2 regions of the Microbacterium jejuense genome follow, and region 1 is predicted to be linked to the other one. Evidence: predicted binding sites of a transcription regulator. Region 1 holds the regulator's gene; the other holds the start of a gene.
What was found. Region 1 encodes LexA, which represses DNA repair genes until DNA is damaged. Its sites were predicted from a motif close to TCGAACANNTGTTCGA; they were not measured.

Region 1 (3,409 bases):
GCCTGCCGTGACCCGCAGGTGGTGCGGGATCCCGACGTCGCGGATGAGCACGCCCTGGTCGTACAGCGCCTGCCAGGTCTCGGCGGGGTAGTCGACGTCGCCGAACAGCACGAAGTTCGTCCACGACTCGTGCGGCCTGTAGCCCAGGGCCTCGACTGTCGCCGTGATGCGGTCGCGCTGGGCGACGATCTCGTCGACCATGCCGAGCATCACCGGCGCGTGCCGCAGTGCAGCCGACGCGGCGGCCTGCGTGAGCGCGCTCAGGTGGTACGGCAGGCGGACGAGTCGCAGCGCATCGATCAGCGCGGGATCGGCGGCGAGGTAGCCGACGCGGGCGCCGGCGAACGCGAACGCCTTGCTCATGGTGCGCGAGACCACGAGGCGCTCGCGCCCGGGCAGCAGGGTGAGGGCCGAACGCGCGTCGGCGGGCGCGAACTCGAAGTACGCCTCGTCGACGATCACGATGCCGTCGGTCGCCTCGTACACCGCCTCGACCACGTCGAGACCCAGCGGAGTGCCGGTCGGGTTGTTCGGCGCACACAGGAACACGACGTCGGGTGCGGCGTCGGCGACCTGCGCGGCGGCGTCGGACGCGCTGACCGTGTAGTCGTCGGAACGGGTGCCCGACACCCACTGGGCGCCGGTGCCGCGCGTGAGCAGCGGATACATGGAGTACGTGGGCGAGAAGCCGAAGGCGGTGCGCCCCGGTCCTGCGAAGGCCTGCAGGATGTGCTGCAGCACCTCGTTGGAGCCGTTGGCCGCCCAGATCTGGTCGCGGGTCAGGCCGTGCCCGAGATAGTCGGCGAAGCCCTCACGCAGAGCCGTGAATTCGCGGTCGGGGTAGCGGTTGACATCGCGCAGTGCACGGGCGATCGAATCGAGGATGTCGTCGGCGACGTCCTGCGGAACGGGATGCGTGTTCTCGTTGACGTTCAGGGCCACGGGGAGCGGGGCCTGCGGGGCGCCGTAGGGCTTCTGCCCACGGAGGTCGGCGCGTAAAGGGAGGTCTTCGAGACGTGCACTCACCCCTCCCATGGTAGAGCGGTGCGGGGTCGCCGAACCCCAGGTGACGAAGAGCGACCGACCGCTCGCGCTCTGGCTCAGTGCTCGTCGGCGTACTGCGCGGGGATGGCCAGTCGCTGGCCGGCCTGCACCGACACGCCGGTCAGCGCGTTGAGCCGCGCGATCTGGTCGACGACATCACGGGGGTCGTGCCCGGGAGCGACCTCTTCGGCGATCGACCACAGCGTGTCGCCCGCCGACACGAGCACGGTCTCGAACGAGTCGACCGGAGTGCCGCTGTCGCGCGAGGCGAGGGCCGCACCGCCGCCCAGCGCGAGAGCGGCGCCCAGCGCCACGAGCGCGGGCAGCGCGGCCAGCAGAGCGAGGACCCGGCGACCGCGGACGGTCAGCCGGAGACGCGTGGCACGGGCCGGCGCGGCGACGGGCGACGGGAAGCTGATCGCGGTCATGCTGTTCTCCTCCTGCTGGGGAGAGATTCGCATCCCCCGCTCGGCCGGGAGCGGGGAATCCGAACCTCTTTTCCGAAGCTATCTTCGATTCTCAACGATGTCAACAGTCGATTCCGATGCATATCCGTCGAACGCGACACGCGGCGGGGTTGTTCCCCTCAGCGCATGGATCCGGATACGGTTTCGATAAGAGAACCCCACCACGGGCCTCCGACATTCGAAGAAACAGCGCTCGACGACGCAGCGCAGGACGGAGCCGGACATGAGCGACGCGGCCGGTCGCGACAAGCCACAGACCCGACGACGCAAGAGCCTCAGCGACAAGCAGCTCGCGATCCTCGAGGTGATCCAGCGCTCCATCGCCCGTCACGGCTACCCGCCGAGCATGCGCGAGATCGGCGACGCCGTCGGCCTGAAGTCGCTGTCCAGCGTCACGCACCAGCTCAACCAGCTCGAGCTCAGCGGATACCTCCGCCGCGACGCGGGCAAGACCCGCGCGATGGAGGTGCTGATCGACCTGCCCGGCGCATCCACCGAGAACCCGGCCGACACGGCGCCCGCGCTGGGCGACGCGGCGCTGGTGCCCCTGGTCGGACGGATCGCCGCCGGCGTGCCCATCACGGCCGAGCAGCAGGTGGAGGAGATCTTCCCCCTCCCCCGTCAGCTCGTCGGCAAGGGCGACCTGTTCATGCTGAAGGTGTCGGGCGAGTCGATGATCGACGCGGCCATCTGCGACGGCGACTGGGTCGTCGTCCGCTCCCAGGCCACGGCCGACAACGGCGACATCGTCGCCGCGATGCTCGACGGCGAGGCGACAGTCAAGACGTTCCGCCAGCGCGACGGCCACACCTGGCTGCTCCCGCGCAACTCCGCGTTCGAGCCGATCCTGGGCGACGAGGCCGTCGTGCTGGGCAAGGTCGTCGCGGTCCTGCGCGCGGTCTGACGCCGCGGCCCCTCGCAAGCCCCGGCGCTTTCGACGGCAGACGGAGCGGGAGGTGGCGGGATGTCGTCTGCAAGCGCTATAAGGGGGGAATGACCGCCGATGCGACCACCGCCGACGACACCGCCGCGCTGCGTGCGAGGCTCGAAGCCCTCGAGGCCGAGAACGCCCGCCTGAGAGCGACGACCGACGAGGACGCGACCCCCGCGTCGGACGAGCGGCTGAAGGGCTCCCGCTGGCGGGCGTTCTTCTCGGCACTGTGCATCGTGCTGGCGACGATCCTCGTGCCCACGTCGATCGTCGGCGCGTGGGCGCGCAGCGAACTTGTGGACGAAGAGACGTTCGTGGCCACGCTGGCGCCGCTCGCGCAGGACCCGCACGTGCAGAACCTCATCATCTCGGAGGCGATGGACGCGGTCGACGCGAAGGTCGACTTCACCGAGATCACCGGCAACGTGATCGACGGGATCTCTGACCTCGGTCTGGGCCCGCGTGCCGCCGCCGCCCTCAAGCTGCTGCAGCAGCCGGCGGCCGACGGGCTGCACAATCTGGTCGAGACCGGCGTCACGCGCGTCGTGCAGTCCGATGCGTTCGCGGACGTGTGGACGACCGCGGTCCGCGCGGCGCACCGCGCGCTCGTGACGACCGCCACCTCGGACGGCGCCGGCGTCTTCGTGCTGACAGACGAGGGCCTGGGCATGAAGCTCGGGCCGATCATCGAGCAGGTCAAACAGAAGCTGGTCGACAGCGGTGTGGGGGTGGCATCCCTCATCCCCGCGGTCGACAAGACGATCATCATCGGCGACGGGTCGGCGGTCAGCACGATCCGCACCGTGTACGCGATCGCCGACGTCGCCGGTTGGTGGCTGCCCTTCATCACCATCGGCCTCTTCGTCGCCGGCATCCTGATCGCGCGTCGCCGCCCGGTCGCCGTGCTCGGAACCGGCATCGCCCTGTTCATCGGCGGGGCGGCGCTGGCATCGACGTTCTCGGTCGG
Region 2 (3,409 bases), on a different contig from region 1:
CTGGACCACGCCCGCCTGCTGCTGGAGACCGACGACGCCTCGATCGAGCTGGTCGCGGAGCAGTCCGGGTTCGGCAGTGCCGTGACGCTGCGCCACCACTTCTCGCGCCGGCTCGGGGTGAGCCCCGCGGCGCACCGCGCGGAGTTCCGCGGCCGTGTGCACGCCTGACCTCTACGAGAGGATCGAGCCATGACCGATCGCCCCGAGATCGTGTGCCTCTGCGGTTCCACCCGGTTCGCCGATGAGATGCGCGAGGTCAACCGTCAGCTGACGTTCGCCGGTGTCATCGTCCTGGCGCCGGGCGTCTTCGCGCACGCCACGGGCGAAGAGATCACCCCCGAGCAGAAGAGCGCCCTCGATGCCCTCCACCTGCGCAAGATCGACCTGGCCGACCGGGTGGTGGTGGTCAACCCGGGCGGGTACATCGGCGAGTCCACGAGCCGGGAGATCGCGTACGCCCAGGCCACGGGCAAGCCCGTCGCCTTCACCGCCCCGGCTTGAGCCCGAGTCGGACTGGCCCGAGCTGACTCCGGGCTGACCTGAGCGGACCCGCCCGCGGGAGGTCCGGTTCAGACCGTCGACGTTCAGAACGGCGGAGCCCCTGGGGGCGCCGGGTGGGTCGAGGGTGGCGAGCCAGGGTTCGCGCATGATGCGCCGCCTCGCGAGGAGGGCGGGGTCGGCGGTGAAGCGCACGACGGGTTCGGGGCGATCCGTGTGCCTGCGCCCCGTCGGGCTGGTCCACACCAGCACGCCCGGCGAGGTCTGTTCGACAGTCCACGCATCGATGGTCTTGAGGACGTGGTGGCGGCGGCAGAGGTGGGCGAGGTTGTCGTGGCGGGTGGGGCCGCCGTGAGCGGCCGGGTGGGTGTGGTCGACGTCGCAGCGCCAGACCGGGCGCCGGCAGCCGGGGAAGCGGCAGTGCTCGTCGCGGGCCGCGAGGAAGCGGTGCAGGGCTGGTCCGGGGCGGTACCGGTCGACGGCGAGGACGGCGCCGGTGACCGGTGAGGTCATCACGCGCTCCCAGCCGGGCTCACCGGCGGCCAGCCGTCGGGCGGTCTCGGAGTCGATCGGTCCATACCCGGCGAGCAAGCAGGGCTCGTCGCCGGCGCCGGTCATGGTGAGGACCGGGACGGTGACCTGCACCGTGGCACGGATGTGGGCGAGGCCGGTGCCGCCGACGCAGTCCTCCGGGCCGGCGGTGAGCAGCAGGTCGGTGGCGATGTCGGCGCGCAGCTGGTCCATCGTCCTCGTGTCGACGGGCCCGTCGCCGTCGGCATCGTCCGCATCGGCCGGGCGGGCCGCGATCACGGACCGGGCCTGCGCGGTGAGCCGGTCGTGGATGCCGTGGATCAGGGTCGCGTCGTCCGTCAGAGTGAGGGCGGCCATTCCGTCCGGCAGGTCGAAGGTGATCACGTCGCGCCGCGCGCGGGCTGTATCCGCACGCTCCTCCAGGGATTGCTCGCGGAAGCGTTCGGCGATCACCCGGAGCACCGGCGCCAATCGCCCCGGGGTCAGTTGGGACGCCCGTTCGAGCGCGAGCCGCAGGAACACGCCACGCGCCGCGTCGTCGACGATGTCTTCACCGGCGTCGTGGATCGCCGACAGGTGCTGCCGAGAGATGCTCCCGCGCTCCAAGGCGTCCACGCCCGCGGCGAACCGGGCGCACAGATCGGCCGCTTCGCTCATCAGCCGCGTCACCGTGATCTCGGACACTCTCGTCGAGGTCGCCAGATCCGCGATCAGCGCCCGCCGTGACAGCTCTGCTCGCCGCAACTGCTCCAGCGACGCACCCGGCTGGTGCGCGACTGCGGCCGCGGCATCCGCCAGCACCCTGATCTCCGCCGCGTCCGCCGCAGCACGGGCCGCGCGGCCTGCCTCGAACGCGTCCACGAAGCGACCCGTCGCGGCGAACGCCGGCGGCGGGACGAATGGAGGATCGGCAGGCATCAGGACTCGCAGACAGGGAAGGACGACGGTCGGAGACTCCCCGCCGAAGCGGTATCGCACCTGTCATCAACCTGCGGCGCTGCCGCATCCACAACCCGATCTCGACCGAAGCCGAGGCATCCACTGATCGAATCTCTGTTCGAAACTCTACTCCGATCGTGGACATGTCATAAGCCTCAGAGCATTGAAAATACGGGCGGTTCACGAACCTATCTATGAGACTGAGGCGGTCGCCCACGACGCCAGTAGTCGCAGCCGTTCTGCAGAGGGCGAGCCCGGCTCGGCGGTGTAGATCAGCATCACGGTGCCCGGCTCGGCGGTGAGCGCCAACTCTTCGTACGCGAGGGTGAGCTCACCCACGACCGGATGCACGAATCGCTTGGTGCCCGTGCCGTGCGTGCGCACGTCGTGCGCCGCCCACAGTGTGCGGAACGTCTCGCTCTGCGTCGACAGCTCACCGACGAGGTCCTGCAGGCCCTTGTCGTGCGGGTCGCGGCCCGCCTCGGCACGCATGATCCCGACGCACATCTGGGCGAACAGCTCCCAGTCCGGGTAGAAGTCGCGCGCCGCCGGATCGAGGAACTTGAAGCGCGCGAGGTTCGGCGTGCGGCCGCCGTCCCCGATCACCGGCGAGTAGAACGCCCGGCCGAGCTCGTTGACGGCCACGATCTCCTGGCGAGGGTTGCGCACCACGGCGACGCCGTCGGTGATCGCCGCGAGCGCCCATTCCAGACTCGCGCGGGGCGCTCCCGGTCGGGTCGTGCGACGGCGCGGGCGTCCGGAGGTAGGGATGCCGTCAGCCGCGCGCGCGAGATCCAGCAGGTGTGCACGCTCGGTGTCGTCGAGCTGGAGCGCCCGCGAGACCGCGTCGAGCACCGATGCCGACGCTCCGGCGATCGCACCGCGCTCCAGCTTGGCGTAGTACTCGACACTGACTCCGGCGAGCATGGCGACCTCGCTGCGGCGCAGCCCGGCCACCCGCCGGTTCGAACCCGACGCGATGCCGGCGGCCTCGGGCGACACCCGTGCGCGGCGTGTCATGAGGAACTCGCGCACCTCGGCCTTGTTGTCCATGCCGACAGGCTAGGCCGCCTCGAACCCACGAGGGGTGCCCTGTCAGTACATGTCCCGACAGGAACTCCCGCGATCCCGAGACAGTGGGGAGCATCGTTGTCATGACTTCTCCCGCACCTCTCCCGGTCGCCACGCGCCGGAGACTGCTGCCGAGCCTGCTCCTGCTGCTGACGGTCTTCGGCCCGATCTCGATGGATCTCTACCTCCCTGCGCTTCCCGCGCTGACGAGCGAATTGGATGCCGCCACCTCGGTCGCGCAGCTGACCATCACCGCCTGCCTGCTGGGGCTCGCGGTCGGGCAGCTGGTCGCCGGGCCTTTGTCGGACCGCCACGGACGGCGCGGCATCCTCCTCGTCGGCGTCGCCGCGTACGTGGCCGTCTCGCTGCT

Region 2: a site for LexA is predicted at 2,075-2,090, ahead of ABEA46_RS20365 (HNH endonuclease signature motif containing protein). Genes of this name have one in related genera too.

The regions. Positions count from the first base shown of each region.
Region 1 covers NZ_BAABLG010000012.1:31,875-35,283, forward strand. Annotated here, with positions in the region: gene ABEA46_RS17580 (histidinol-phosphate transaminase) at 1-1,035, opposite strand, end outside; gene ABEA46_RS17585 (LysM peptidoglycan-binding domain-containing protein) at 1,101-1,472, opposite strand; gene lexA (transcriptional repressor LexA) at 1,735-2,415, shown strand; gene ABEA46_RS17595 (hypothetical protein) at 2,505-3,409, shown strand, end outside.
Region 2 covers NZ_BAABLG010000001.1:113,245-116,653, forward strand. Annotated here, with positions in the region: gene ABEA46_RS00525 (GlxA family transcriptional regulator) at 1-168, shown strand, start outside; gene ABEA46_RS20365 (HNH endonuclease signature motif containing protein) at 172-1,947, opposite strand; gene ABEA46_RS00540 (helix-turn-helix transcriptional regulator) at 2,161-3,021, opposite strand; gene ABEA46_RS00545 (multidrug effflux MFS transporter) at 3,123-3,409, shown strand, end outside.